Regions from separate parts of the Vibrio azureus genome, predicted to be linked through region 2. Evidence: riboswitches for the same ligand, from Rfam matches in the RefSeq annotation. Region 2 holds a riboswitch; the other holds the start of a gene.
The links. Region 2 has a riboswitch for lysine ahead of BS333_RS07765 (Na+/H+ antiporter NhaC family protein). Riboswitches for the same ligand answer to the same signal wherever they lie in the genome.
Positions count from the first base shown of each region.

Region 1: it holds a riboswitch for lysine, as region 2 does, so the genes downstream of both, lysC (lysine-sensitive aspartokinase 3) here and BS333_RS07765 (Na+/H+ antiporter NhaC family protein) in region 2, are expected to answer to the same signal.

Region 1 is NZ_CP018616.1:2,717,260-2,724,967, forward strand. Features, by position in the region: gene uvrA (excinuclease ABC subunit UvrA) at 1-239, shown strand, start outside; gene BS333_RS12360 (PglL family O-oligosaccharyltransferase) at 305-2,092, shown strand; gene BS333_RS12365 (pyridoxal-phosphate-dependent aminotransferase family protein) at 2,129-3,268, opposite strand; lysine riboswitch at 3,519-3,697, shown strand; gene lysC (lysine-sensitive aspartokinase 3) at 3,820-5,169, shown strand; gene metH (methionine synthase) at 5,240-7,708, opposite strand, start outside.
Region 2 is NZ_CP018616.1:1,701,805-1,709,512, forward strand. Features, by position in the region: gene hisG (ATP phosphoribosyltransferase) at 1-71, opposite strand, end outside; His leader region at 124-260, opposite strand; gene BS333_RS07765 (Na+/H+ antiporter NhaC family protein) at 454-2,055, opposite strand; lysine riboswitch at 2,165-2,344, opposite strand; gene BS333_RS07770 (H-NS family histone-like protein) at 2,932-3,339, shown strand; gene BS333_RS07775 (inosine/guanosine kinase) at 3,469-4,773, opposite strand; gene BS333_RS07780 (hypothetical protein) at 4,889-5,158, opposite strand; gene mnmA (tRNA 2-thiouridine(34) synthase MnmA) at 5,495-6,631, shown strand; gene hflD (high frequency lysogenization protein HflD) at 6,641-7,258, shown strand; gene purB (adenylosuccinate lyase) at 7,401-7,708, shown strand, end outside.

The sequences.
Region 1 (7,708 bases), 1.0 Mb from region 2:
TTCACTTTCATGATATCCAACAGTTACTTACGGTCTTACATCGACTCCGTGATCATGGTAATACGGTCGTGGTTATAGAACATAACCTTGATGTCATTAAAACTGCCGATTGGATCGTAGATTTAGGCCCGGAAGGAGGACAAGGAGGCGGAGACATCATTGCTCAGGGAACCCCTGAAGATGTGTCTAAGGTCAAAGGTTCACACACCGCTCGTTTCCTTAAGCCTATGTTGAAATAAAAAAAGCAGGTAAAGTAAAAGGCCAACTGATGGTTGGCCTTTTTTCATTTAACAGTGCGAAATTTATGGCTATTTTACATGTAAACGGAACCAAGCTTTCTCAACATAAGGTACAAGTTCCTCTTAATCGAAAATTCCTTTTAGCGCTAGCAATGCTGTTCTTAGTGGCAATGCACTTTTTTATGCTCAACCCTGGCGGAGCTGGCCTCGCCCTACCATTTAATGCCACAACATGGATTGCGTTCAGTGGGGTACTGGGTATCGGCATCTATCAGCTCGCTGCCAATCACTCTGTGCGTTATTCTAAGCTGACACTGGGCTTATTCATAAGCTGCGTCATCATGACACTGCCTATCTTGTTTCCAAACGCAAACGCAGCTATTGCCGCAAATAGATTAATAACGTTATGGGCTGGCCTACTGTTCTTTATTGTTTTACAACAATTTAAATTTAATAATAAATACCGTCAGCGCTTACTTTGGTTTATTGTGCTAGCCGTTATCATTGAGGCAGTTTGGGGGCTGGTCCAGTACCTTTATCTACAACCTGATAACCTATTTGGCTATGACACGGTTGTAAATCGACCTTATGGTATTTTCCAGCAACCTAATGTCATGGCAAGTTTTCTCGCCACAGGATTGATCATTGCCAGCTACCTATTAGCCCGCCAACCCCAGCGACATAAGTATTCACGTAAGCTTACTGCAACTGCCATTTTGTATGCCGTCCCTGTTTTAACCTTACCTTTGATTGTCGCGCTTGCATCTCGAACTGGTTGGCTCGCTTCAACGATCGCCGTCATTATGATCATCCCTTACATGCAGCGCTTTTCGAACCGCTCTCGCTTTATTCGCTGGATAGTTTCTATTGCCATGGGGTTAGCCCTTTCTTTAGTGGTAATGAAGCTAGCTTTCCCAGATGGTGGAAGTTTAGCGTCTGAAAAAGTGCATATGGAATCACCTCGAGCCTATACCTTTCCACAAACGCTCGATATGGTGATCGAAAAGCCATTTACTGGTTATGGTTACGGTCAGTTTGAATCAGAGTACATGTTATATACTGCTCGTCAGCATGCTCTCAATGAGACCTATCCCGCAGGCTTGCCATCTATGGATCACCCGCATAATGAGCTGCTTTATTGGGCTGCGGAAGGCGGAATTTTACCTATCTTGGGGATCTTATTGGCTGCATCTTGTGTCATTTATCGCATCTATCAAGCGAAGCGAGGAACACGTTTGGCACTGCTCGCTCTATTTATCCCGATAATAATCCATTCTCAACTCGAGTACCCGTTCTACCATTCACTCGTACATTGGTTGATTTTTATTATTCTGCTTTACTGGGTTGATCAACGTTCTTCTCAGTATCGTCAAGCACCTTTTAGCCGTATTACCAAGAGCTTACTTCGAGTATGTAGCCTCGTTCTACCACTCACTTTAACGTTCTATATGCTCAGTGCTTTGCATACGAATTATGTGTTGACCAAGTTTGAAACCACTCAACCTACCGATCCGGATATCTTAAATCAGGTGACAAATCCCGTGGTATGGAAGGATCGTTTTGACTGGGACGTTTACAGCAGTTTGCTCAATGTGGGATTACAAGAACAAGAGCCTCGCTTTATTCAACCTTACATTGATTGGTCACTCAACATGATCAAAGATAAACCTCGTCCAATGCTATATAACAACCTCATTTTGGCTTATCAAGGTTTGGGAGAATCGAGTAAAGCTGAGCAAATTCGGACGGAAGCAAGCTTCTTATTTCCTCAAATGAATTTCAGTGATATCCAATACCAACCACCATCTCAGCGAGCCTCCGATTTCTTTCAAGAAGTGATTAAGGCAGAATAGATGGCATGTAAAGCGAAGGCCTCAACCTTCGCTTTCTTACTTAATCTTGAGGTCACTTGGGTATAATGATTCCTCTAAAGCTTTTAGACACAGTGCTATGTTTTCAGCACGAGCACCATAGCCCATTAACCCGATACGCCAAGCCTTACCCGCCAATATTCCAAGACCAGCGCCTATCTCTAAGTTGTAAACATTAAGAAGGTGCTCACGTACTTTAGCTTCATCAATACCTTCAGGCACATAAACCGCGTTGAGCTGAGGCAAGCGATAGGCTTCATCGACCACAAAATCAAAGCCCAATTTCAATAAGCCTGCTTTTAGCTTTTCATGCATCTGCCGATGACGTTGCCAAGAAGATTCCAACCCCTCTTGCTTTAGAAGTAATAATGCTTCATGTAGCGCATAAAGACTGTTCACTGGTGCTGTATGATGATAGCTACGCTTTCCTTCCCCAGCCCAATAACCGAGCACCAAACTTTGGTCTAAGAACCAACTCTGCACAGGGGTTTTTCGAGCCTTTATCTTATCAATCGCAGCTGGTGAAAATGTCAAAGGAGATAGCCCTGGTACGCAAGATAAGCACTTTTGGCTACCGGAGTAAACCGCATCTAGCTGCCATTCATCTACTTTTAAAGGCACCCCTGCTAAAGACGTTACTGCATCAACAATCGACAATACATTGTATTTTTTTGCAAGTTGGCCAAGTGCCTGAGCATCACTCAGCGCACCGGTTGAAGTTTCTGCGTGAACAAACGCGAGCAATTTGGCATCCGGATTTTTCTGCAGTGCTTGCTCCACTTTTTCTAGACAAACAGGTGCTCCCCAAGGGTCATCAACTAAGATGGCCTCCCCACCCGCTCGCATTACATTTTCTCGCATGCGGTCGCCGAACACGCCATTTCGACACACAATTACCTTGTCGCCAGGTTCGATAAGATTAACAAAGCACGCTTCCATACCCGCACTGCCAGGTGCAGAAACCGCAATGGTAAATTCGTTTTCTGTTTGGAAAGCATATTTAAGTAACTGTTTGACTTCATTCATCATAGAAATAAATAAAGGGTCGAGATGTCCGATCGTCTGACGACCTAATGCTTGTAGAACCGGAGGGGAAATATCTGATGGCCCAGGTCCCATCAATGTCCGGTGAGGGGGGATAAAACTGTAAATTGTCATACTAGCTCCTTACTTGCTGTCGATCATAAATCGGACAGACTTTTTATTGGATAAGTCATGCCATCCATGACCATTCGAGAGTAAGTATATACTCAATTAAACTCAAGATGCTCTGCACTGCAGGATGACCCAGAAGTACATTGGTATTGATAAAAATCCGTATCTCACCGTCCGTAGCATCTCATACTCAATCATTTTCTCTAGAATATAGGTTGACATTATCCCGATAAAGCCGTTCAATAAAAAAGCTTCATGCAGAAGAGGAGCACTACCCAGGCAGGTGATTGGTGGAACCGCAATTCCTATACCAAGCACTCATGGGGAGTAGTGCCGAGGTGAGTCAAATTTGCAGGATTTGACTTGTCGGTTGACTTGGGTTGAATCCCATCAATTGTCATCAGCGCAGCCTGATGAAGAGCTTCTGAGAGTAAATATCAAAAAGTTATCTTAATTACTTCTCTCTTGGCTCTGTTCCTTTCCTCACCAAACATTGGATGTATTGGGCAACTCATTAATTGTTGTTATTATTCAGGAAGTCGTGGGAGAACGCAGTGAGCGCATTTAACGTAGCAAAATTCGGTGGAACCAGTGTAGCCAACTTTGAGGCAATGAGCCGTTGCTCCACTATCATAGAAAACAACCCAAATACTCGCCTTGTCATCAGCAGCGCTTGCTCCGGTGTCACGAACCTATTAGTTGAACTAGCAAATGGTGTTCAAGACCAAGAGCATCGAGCGGGAGTTCTACAGAAACTCGCAGGTATTCACGAATCGATTCTGTCACAACTTGAAGACTCGACCGAAGCCGCAGCAGAAGTGTATTCAATTCTTGATACTGTCACGAGTTTAGCAGAAGCGGCTTCAATCCAAGCAAGCACCAAACTGACCGATCATTTGGTCGCTTGTGGAGAATTAATGTCGACTCACATTCTTGCGCAGTTAATGCGCGAACGTGGCGTAAATACGATTCGTTTTGATATTCGCGACGTACTTAAAACCGATGGCAACTTTGGGCGTGCTGAACCTAGTGTCGAGATCATTTCACAACTAGCACAAGAAAAATTGGTGCCCCTTTGTCAAGAATACGTCGTTATCACCCAAGGCTTTATTGGTTCAGATGAAGAAGGCAACACGACGACTCTTGGTCGTGGCGGCAGTGACTATAGTGCAGCACTCATTGCAGAAGGTGTAAAAGCAGCAGGTCTAGAGATTTGGACCGACGTTCCGGGCATTTACACCACAGATCCACGTATCGCCTCAAAAGCAGCGCCAATCCCAGAGATCAGCTTTAGCGAAGCCTCAGAGATGGCAAACTTCGGTGCAAAAATCCTGCACCCTTCAACACTGGTTCCTGCTCTTCGTCACGACATCCCAGTATTTGTCGGTTCGTCTAAAGAGCCGGAAAAAGGCGGCACATGGATCCGCCACCAAGTAGAAAGCTCACCTTTATTCCGAGCACTTGCTCTGCGTTGCAACCAAACCATGGTGACATTACGCAGTGCTAACATGTTCCACGCGTACGGCTTCTTAGCCAAAGTATTTGAGATCCTAGCGAAGCACAAAATCTCTGTTGATCTGATCACCACATCTGAAATCAGTGTATCACTCACGCTTGATCAAACAGACACGTCTGGTGGTGCACCTCAATTACCACAAGCGGCGCGTAAAGAGCTTGAAGCGTTGTGTAAAGTAGAAGTGGAACACGATCTATGCCTCGTTGCTCTGATTGGCAACAACATGAGTGAAAGCAAAGGCTATGCAAAGCAAGTATTTGGTACATTAGAAGACTTTAATCTACGTATGATCTGTTACGGAGCAAGTCCACATAACCTGTGCTTTCTGGTTCACGAGTCCGTATCTCGCCAAGCTATCCAAAAACTGCACACTGAATTATTTGAGTAATAAAAATACTTTCATTCACTAATAAACAAGGGCTGCATATAGCAGCCCTTGTTATTTCAATATGATCCGGTTAACCGTTAATATTTGGCCCCAACCACTTCTCTGCTTCGATCCTATTCCAACCTTTACGATCAGCATAACTTTGTAGCTGATCCTCTTGGATCTGCGCGATCGCAAAGTAACGAGATTCTGGATGCGAGAAGTACCAACCCGATACCGATGCACCTGGGTACATCGCATAGCTCGATGTCAGTGACATACCAATGTTTTCTTCAACATTCATTAACTCCCAAAGCGGCCCCTTTTCAGTATGCTCAGGACATGCTGGATAGCCCGGAGCTGGTCGAATGCCTTGATATTTCTCACGAATCAGGTCTTCATTCGATAGGTCTTCATCCGTAGCGTAGCCCCAAATTTCTTTACGCACACGCTCATGCAGATACTCAGCAAATGCTTCTGCCAGACGGTCCGCTACTGCTTGGATCATGATGGCATTATAATCATCACCTTGAGCCTTGTACTCATCAGCAAGTTCTCGTTCACCAATGCCACCAGTCACAGCAAAAGCACCAATCCAATCGTGCTTGCCTGACTCTTTTGGAGCAACATAATCAGACAAACAGTAATTAAAGCCTTTCGGTTTCTCAGTTTGTTGACGTAAATTAAGCAATACTTTTGCAACTTCTGTGCGTGATTCGTCGGTATAAACTTCGATATCATCGCCCACGCTTGCTGCAGGGAACAGACCACACATACCACGTGCTTTGAGCAACCCTTCACGTTCAACACGATCCAGCAGATCGTTGGCATCTTTGTACAGACGCTGAGCTTCTTCCCCCACTTCTTCATGCTCAAAGATTGTTGGGTACTTACCCACTAGTGACCAGGTCATAAAGAAAGGTGTCCAGTCGATGTATTTACGCAAAGTAGACACTTCAAAGTCATCAAAGATATGGATACCGGGCTTCACAGGAGCAGGAGGCGTATACGCATCCCAATCAATCGCAACTTTGTTGGCTCGTGCGGCTTCTAAGGTGACAGGCTTGGTGCGAGGCTTCTTACGCTTATGCTGATCACGCACGCGTTCATAATCCGCATCCAATTTTTCGACAAAGCTAGGACGAAGCTCGTCTGATAACAGTGATGTACATACACCAACTGCACGAGAAGCGTTATTGACGTATACCACTGGGTTTTTGTAGTTCTGCTCAATCTTAACCGCCGTATGCGCTTTTGATGTAGTCGCACCACCAATCAGAAGCGGAAGATCGAAATCAAGACGCTCCATTTCTTTGGCTACATGCACCATTTCATCGAGAGATGGAGTGATCAAACCAGAAAGACCAATGATGTCGACGTTTTCTTCTTTGGCTACCTTGAGGATCTTCTCACATGGCACCATTACGCCAAGATCGATGATCTCGTAGTTGTTACATTGCAGAACCACGCCAACAATGTTCTTACCGATATCGTGCACGTCACCTTTTACCGTAACCAGTAAGATCTTGCCGTTGGAAGAACCCGCTTGCTTCTCTTTATTAATAAATGGCTCTAAGTGCGCTACCGCTTGCTTCATAACACGCGCAGATTTCACTACCTGAGGAAGGAACATCTTACCTTCACCAAATAAGTCACCCACTACGTTCATGCCATCCATCAATGGACCTTCAATGACTTCAAGTGGCTTAGAGGCATTAAGGCGAGCTTCTTCGGTATCTTCGACAATGAACTCCGTAATGCCTTTAACCAGCGCATGCTCTAGACGTTTTTCTACCGCCCAAGTTCGCCACTCTAGTGCAGAAGCATCTTCTTCTTTACCAACGCCTTTACCTGCGTATTCTGCTGCAATATCAAGTAGCCGCTCAGTCGAATCATCACGACGGTTAAGAACCACATCTTCTACCGCCTCACGCAGTTTATCAGGAACGTTATCATAAATTTCCAACTGACCCGCGTTCACGATACCCATATCCATACCATTTTTAAAACAGTGGTATAAGAACACAGCGTGAATCGCTTCACGAACGTAGTTATTACCGCGGAATGAGAAGGAAACGTTAGACACACCACCAGAGATCATCGCGTGAGGTAAGTCGCGCTTAATGTCGGCAACCGCTTCGATGAAATCTACGGCATAGTTATTATGCTCTTCGATACCCGTCGCAACAGCAAAGATGTTCGGGTCAAAGATGATATCTTCTGGTGGGAAACCGACTTCATCAACCAAAATACGATAAGCGTTAGTACAGATTTCTAACTTACGCTTACGTGTTTCTGCCTGACCAACTTCATCAAATGCCATGACAATCACAGCTGCGCCATAACGACGAATAAGTCTGGCTTGTTCTACAAACTTCTCTTTACCCTCTTTCAAAGAGATGGAATTCACAATGCCCTTACCCTGAATACACTTCAGGCCCGCCTCGATGACCTCCCACTTAGAAGAGTCGACCATGATAGGCACTTTGGAGATCTCAGGCTCAGAGGCGCATAGATTTAGAAAGCGAACCATACACGCTTCTGCATCCAACATGCCTTC
Region 2 (7,708 bases):
AATAGTGCTTGGCTCTCTTTACTAAGGCGACCTTTTTTCTGAATAGCAATTCTTAAACGTTGTGTTTGCATGACATTTCCCTGTGCAATATGTTAAAAGTTAAGCGTTTTATAAAGTAACGATATTAAAAAACCCTCGGGAGGTATTGGCCTCCCGAGGGTTGAAATTTATCTAACTTTTAATTTCATCTCCGGGAGTATCCTGCCTCCCGGGTATGCGTACATCTCCCGAAAGACTAGATTGGGTGATGGTGGTGATGAATGGTTGTGATTAGATTACGCATACTTTTTTAGGCTCAATAATGTTGCTCTGTTAAAACACATTAACTAAGCCATTTATTTTTTTCAACCCTTTATTTAAGAAAAATTGATATCTTTGTATAAAAAAAGGAAGACCTGCGTCTCCCTTTATAAAACATCCCGTTATACGTCATTACTTATATTTGATAAATAATTACTTATTAATACAAGATTCCATCTTTGCTTTAGAAAACCAAGACATAGCGACACATACTAAAACAAAAGTCAAAGAAGCAGCAGCAAAAGACAATGCGATGGATGCCGTCATACCCAGTACAATGAAGCCGATACAAGCAACAACAGCAACCGACAATGCGTAAGGCAATTGAGTAGCAACGTGATCGATATGATTACACCTTGCACCTGTAGAAGAAAGAATCGTGGTATCAGAAATTGGAGAACAATGGTCACCAAATACTGCACCCGCAAGAACAGAACTAAGCATTGGTAACATTAATGCAATATCCGTTGCTGCTGCCATGTCTCCAGCAATTGGTAACATAATCCCGAACGTACCCCAAGATGTGCCAGTAGAAAATGCCATTAAGCCCGATAACAAGAATAAAATAACTGGCAACCAGTGTGGGTTAATGTTTCCTTGCGTCATGCTGGAAAGGTAAGAACCTGTTTTCATGTCACCAATTACAGAACCGATTGTCCATGCAAAGACAAGAATCAAGATCGCGCCAAACATAGATTTAGCGCCAATCCAAAGTGTTCGAGTTATTTCAGATTTCGCTAGGCCCTGTCTAAATACGGTAAATAACGCAACAACCAGACCTAACGTACTACCATAAATCAGAGAAGTACCTACATCTGTATTTTCAAAAGCGCCCAATAGGTCAAAAGCTTTACCTTGATCAGCTAATGCTTCTGAGCCAGTAAATACCATCGAAGTTATCGTTGCTACGATGAGCACAACAATCGGCATCACAAGATCTGATATTTTGCCTTTTTCACTTTCGCGGATATCAAGCTCTTCATCGAGTTGATGAGCTTCTTTCATGTCTGTCGCATCGTCGCTTTCAAAGCCACGACCTTGAGAAGCCTCGATTTCTTTACTGCGCATCTGCCCGACATCTAAGCCAAACCAAATCACAGCAAATACCATAAGTAACGCGAACACAGCGTAAAAGTTCATAGGAATAAGACGAACATAAGCACCGAGTGCAGAGTACTCAGTCACACCATGTGAAACTAAGATGCCACCGATGATAGTGATGATGTACGCCCCCCAACTTGAAGCAGGCATGATGACACACATTGGTGCTGCTGTAGAATCGAGGATATAAGCAAGCTTGGAACGAGATACATAAAAGCGATCAGTAACAGGGCGTGAAATCGCACCAACAGCAAGACTATTGAAATAATCATCAACAAAAATAAATACACCAAGGAAAGCGGCCAAGAGTTTAGCCCCACGCTTACTTTTGACTCGAGCTTGGGCCCACTCAGCAAAAGCTCGAGTGCCTCCAGAGAGAGTAAGCAATGCCGTTGTCATTCCAAGAATAATAAGGAAACCAACGATACTCATGTTCCAAGTATTAATACCACCGTCTTCAATGAAAACAGAGGAAACTTGAGCACGAACATACCTAAAGGAGTCATCAATAGACCCGTTATTTAGTAAGAAGGCGCCGAGTACAATACCTACGCCAAGAGAAACCAAGACGCGGCGAGTAAAAATAGCTAAGGTCAACGCAACGATTGGCGGTAACAATGAGAGTGGAGAATGTGCAAAATCTAATAAATTCATGATCTTCAAAAACCAAAGTTTGGCTAGAGATCTACTGCAGACAAAATGTGGTTTCACAAAACACATTTATGTTGAACTTAGCGACAGGGAAGCGAACACTTCAACCCAACCCTACAGTAGCGCTCCATAGTTTAATGTTTATATACTATGGCAGTGTTGTTCCTTTCGGAGACAACCCCAGCAAGTGATTTTGATGAGTCACCTACTTCGGCAGCCTCGCCTTTTACTATTATTCATTGGCATCACCCCAATAATAGCGACTCTTCGAGACTGCACCTCTACGGCAAAAGCGAACAATTAACTTGAAAGCATACAATCTTTCAACAATTATTTTGCACTTTTGCATCAGGTACTGCTCATTGTACTCAACAAACCTTGCATTGCAACACATTACGCCAAATTAAATGAATAACAATTAAATCATTCACCAAACAAATGTGATCAGAATTTAGGTTTGAATATTTTTGGATATTTCTTATTGTCAATTATGAAACATCACTACTACTTTCTAAGATGTAACAAAGTATTTATTGCATACCAAAAAATAACAACTGAGTTATGAAATCCAACACTACCATTATTGTAAAAAAATATGACTTAAGTTCATTCTTGGTAATAGATGACACTAAACGAAGCAAGATTTGTGAATAAGATAGTTATCTAGAATGTTTAATAACGACAAATAACCTAAATAATATTGGCTCAAAGCATAAAAATGCGATAAATTTAAAAAAAATCTTAAATTAGTATTTGCACATATGAGAAAGATAAAGTTAAATATAAGAACTTAATCTTTGAAATCCGGATTTACACCGACTATATCATTTCGATAAGGTCAAAGGTGTGAACCCCTTAAATCTATAAATAGGAATCGTTATGTCTGAACTGACTAAAACTCTTCTAAATATCCGTAGTCTTCGTGCATTCTCTCGTGAATTGACACTAGAACAATTAGAAGAAGCACTAGATAAATTAACAATCGTTGTTCAAGAGCGTCAAGAAACTGAGCAAGCAGAACAAGAAGCACTAGCAGCTCAAGAAGCTAAACTAGCTGCTATTGCAGAGCAAATTGCTCAAGACGGTATCGATGTTGCTGCTCTTATTAGTGCACTGGCTGGTGAAACGAAAACTAAAGCGAAGTCAAAGCGTGCTCCTCGCCCAGCAAAATACAAATATGTAGATACAACTGGCGAAGAAAAAACTTGGACAGGTCAAGGTCGTACTCCTTCAGCTATTCAAGAACAACTTGATGCGGGTAAAGCTCTAGAAGATTTCTTAATCTAATCGAATATAAACTGTTTATTTATAAAAGGACCTCACATTGGTCCTTTTTTATTATATCTTTATAGAAATAAAAATGACGCATTAATCGCGTCATTTTATTTAACTGTTTTCATTAATTAAAACATATAATTAACGTTCCCAATATGCTTCCTCAAGGCTATCTTCTCTCTCAGGCAACCCGCGAGAAAGACGAGGTGAATGCTGAACAAGTACTTCATAACTTGCACGGTTTGCATATTTACAAACTTGCGAGAAAGAAGAATATGTCAAATATTCGTTAGTATGTTTACTCGAGTTCGGAACATTTTCTTTATGATATTTATTTGCCGCCATATCATGAAGAACAGCAGAAAGAGCCGCATCACCCGCCCCGTTAGTATTTTTTATTTTTTCAGGCCCCCCCATGTATGGTGCGATATGCGAATAAACTTTTATTGCACTCGCGCATGACTCTTGTTTGGCTGGGCGACTGAATTCGTAACGGTTAAACTCCGCGATAGAGCCTGGCAACAGTGGCAACGACGTCTCACGTTTTGTGCTATCTTCAGTATACCCGGCCATAAATAGCCCCACTGGACCTGCGGTACATAAAACTAAGTCTGTCCAATCAAGCGCTTTATCAGACGCTGCAAGTGGATCAGATTCACCCGTCAATGCTTCCGCTTCATCTTCATTCATGGCAACAACAGAAACATGTTCTCTAATAAAGTCTTGCCAAAACTCAGGATCATCCTGAATAACAAACTTAGTGCCCAACGTTAATACAACAGGCACATCATATTTTTTGGCGTAGCTAATCGCCCTCATAGTCGCTTCAGGCATTGGATCACCTGCTTTACAACGAACTAAGTAAGCGGTTAATACTAGGGCTGATGCATTAGCAAAAATATGCTCAGGAATATTGTCTGCAACAAGTTGGTTCATTTGACCTTCACTGATTGCAAAAGTCCGTTCACCATCTTCTGTAATCAAAGCAAAGCATCGACCGATTGCACCATCGACACCTTGTAAGTGATTCAAGTCCATTCGACTGGATGTATTACATAAATAACGGTACCCATAGCTACCGATCTTGATATCTTGGCTCATTACTCCAAGCAAGGTTGAACGATCATCAGCAAGCACCGAGTAATTGTGTAAGGTATTACCAATGGTACCGCCTGCATATTCATTAGTAATCAGGTTCTCGTCTTTCAATTGCTGATATAACGCTTCTGCTTTTATGTCATCAATAACAAGCGAATGACCTTTACTCAAACCATACTTTTCAATGATATCCGTTGTTACCTTCGCTTCAATATCAACCAAGGTTTGATCAATACCGATGACATGAGTACGTGTCATTTTCTTGCTTTCTTGTGCTTGTGTTACGAGCGGGTCACGCGCATGAACAGGAAAATAATGCTTTGATTTGCGTTGTCCAGGAAATTTCATATTGTTTGTCTGAGTAAGGGAAAAAATAAAGGCCGATTCTATAACGCTTGCATAATAGCAGCAATAACGACCATTATAGCAAACGTTTGCGAGGTGTTATTTTATTTATATAATTTTATTCACCTTCCATAAAACTTAAGTCAGGCAATTGATTGAGGTGAACCGTATAACGTTTTAGATCAAATTGCCCCGCATTTTTCATTATATCAAACACTTCAATAGACATTGCACACGCCATCATGGCCACGGCATCTTCGCGTGATGTGCCCGTCATCATTAAACGCATTAACGTTTCTTTCACTTTAATAGGGTTACCATCTTCAAGTTGATTTTCTATTATTTCAAGGAGTTCACTTTCTTGAAGAAATTGGTTTTCTTGAGTCATTTTGCTGAGTTCCACTTGTTTTTTAACAATCATACCATATATATAGTCAAGTCATCTCAAGATGCCATGTTCATCAAAACGATCGTAGCTCTCAGGCACACATATCGTTTTTGTAAAGCTTGTCGGTTCTATGAGCTATATCGTTTCAGTAAACCATATTGTTTCTATAAATTATACTGCTTCTATAAATCGTCGTGCTTTACGATACATACTCAAAGCAATTAATTATGATAAATCAGTCGTTGTTTACTAGACACTGATTTTAATCTCGGATCTGTCACCGGGATGCAGACTCTGCTAGAATCTTCATCCCGTTTATCAAAGTGGTGTTTAGTAATGTCTGATAACAGCCAAAAGAAAGTCATTGTCGGCATGTCCGGCGGCGTTGATTCCTCTGTTTCCGCGTATCTTCTACAACAACAGGGTTACCAAGTTGAAGGCCTGTTCATGAAGAACTGGGAAGAAGATGACAATGAAGAATATTGTACAGCAGCAGAAGATCTTGCTGATGCTCAAGCAGTATGTGACAAACTGGGCATTCATCTACACACCATCAATTTTGCTGCTGAATATTGGGACAACGTCTTCGAGTACTTCCTAGAAGAATACAAAGCAGGTCGTACACCTAACCCTGATATTCTTTGTAACAAAGAAATCAAGTTTAAAGCTTTCTTAGAATTTGCTGATGAAGTGCTTGACGCGGACTATATTGCAATGGGTCACTATGTACGTCGCACTTTCCCAGAAAATACAAACTCAAGCACTGAGCAAGCCCAGATGCTACGTGGTTTAGACAGTAACAAGGATCAAAGCTACTTCCTCTACACACTGAGTCACGATCAAATCGCTCGTAGCTTATTCCCTGTTGGTGATTTAGAAAAACCAGAAGTTCGCCGTATTGCAGAAGAACAAGGGTTGATCACGGCGAAGAAAAAAGACTCTACTGGTATTTGTTTTATTGGCGAGCGCAAGTTTACAGAATTCCTTGGCCGCTATTTACCAGCACAACCTGGCCATATCGAAACTCCAGATGGTGAAGTGATTGGCCAGCATCAGGGCTTGATGTACCACACACTAGGTCAACGTAAAGGCTTACACATTGGTGGCCGAAAAGGTGGCGGTGGTAATGAAGAACCATGGTTTGTTGGTGAGAAAGACTTAAAGCGCAATGTACTTATTGCTGTACAAGGCAAAGACCACCCAATGCTGAAATCAGAAGGCTTGTTCGCCTCGCAATTACATTGGGTTGATCGCCAACCGATCACTGAACCGATGAAGTGTACAGTCAAAACACGCTACCGTCAGGAAGATATTCCTTGTACCGTGATTCCAGTTGATGACGAAAACATTAAAGTCATCTTTGATGAACCACAAATTGCAGTCACACCGGGCCAATCTGCTGTATTTTATCAAGGTCAAGTGTGTCTAGGTGGTGGTATTATCGAGCAGCGTATTAAATATTCTCAAGCCTAGGAGCGTTACGTGGCAAATACACTTTACGATCGTACTATCGCTTTTGCAGGTATCTGCCAAGCGGTGGCTTTAGTTCAACAAGTTGCAAGAAATGGTCACTGTGATCAAGATGCCTTTGCTACCTCAATACAAGCGATTCTAAATACTTCACCAGCAAATACGTTAGGCGTTTTCGGTCGCGAAGCCGATCTTAAGTTAGGCCTAGAATACTTGGTGAAAGGCATTGATAGTACACCGGCAGGTAGCGAAGTCACTCGTTATCTGATCAGTATTATGGCCTTAGAAAGAAAGCTTACAAGCAGAAATGATGCCATGTCTCAACTAGGAGACCGCATTCAAATGGTGCAGCGACAGTCTGAACATTATGAGCTTCTCGATGATCAAATGCTGAGCAATCTTGCCAGTATCTACTTAGATGTCGTAAGCCCTATTGGACCTCGAATCCAAGTCACTGGCACGCCTACTGTCTTGCAACAAACGAGCTGCCAACAAAAAGTTCGTGCTTTGTTGCTCTCGGGCATTCGTAGCGCCGTTCTTTGGCGCCAAGTTGGTGGTAAACGTCGCCACTTAATCTTTGGCCGTAAAAAGATGGTTGAGCAGGCACAAATACTGCTCGCTCGCTTATGATGTTAATGCTCGCAATAAAAAGCGAGCTTTAATTTCGACTAATCATCAGCTCAGCGCAAACGTTTGCGCAATGTTCGTGACAATTGCCACGGTTATTGGTATAAAGCTCACGAAATTTAAAAACCCAATTCAGGAGAACATCATGGAACTGTCTGCATTAACTGCTGTTTCCCCAGTAGACGGCCGTTACGGAAGCAAGACTATTGCGTTACGCGAAATTTTCAGTGAATACGGTCTACTAAAATATCGAACTATCGTTGAAATCCGCTGGCTTCAAAAACTTGCTACTACTGCTGAAATTCCAGAAGTGCCTGCATTTAGTGCAGAGGCAAACCAATTCCTAGACAACTTGGCTGCCAACTTTTCAGAAGAAGACGCTCGCCGCATTAAAGAAATCGAGCGCACAACCAACCATGACGTCAAAGCGGTTGAATACTTCCTAAAAGAGAA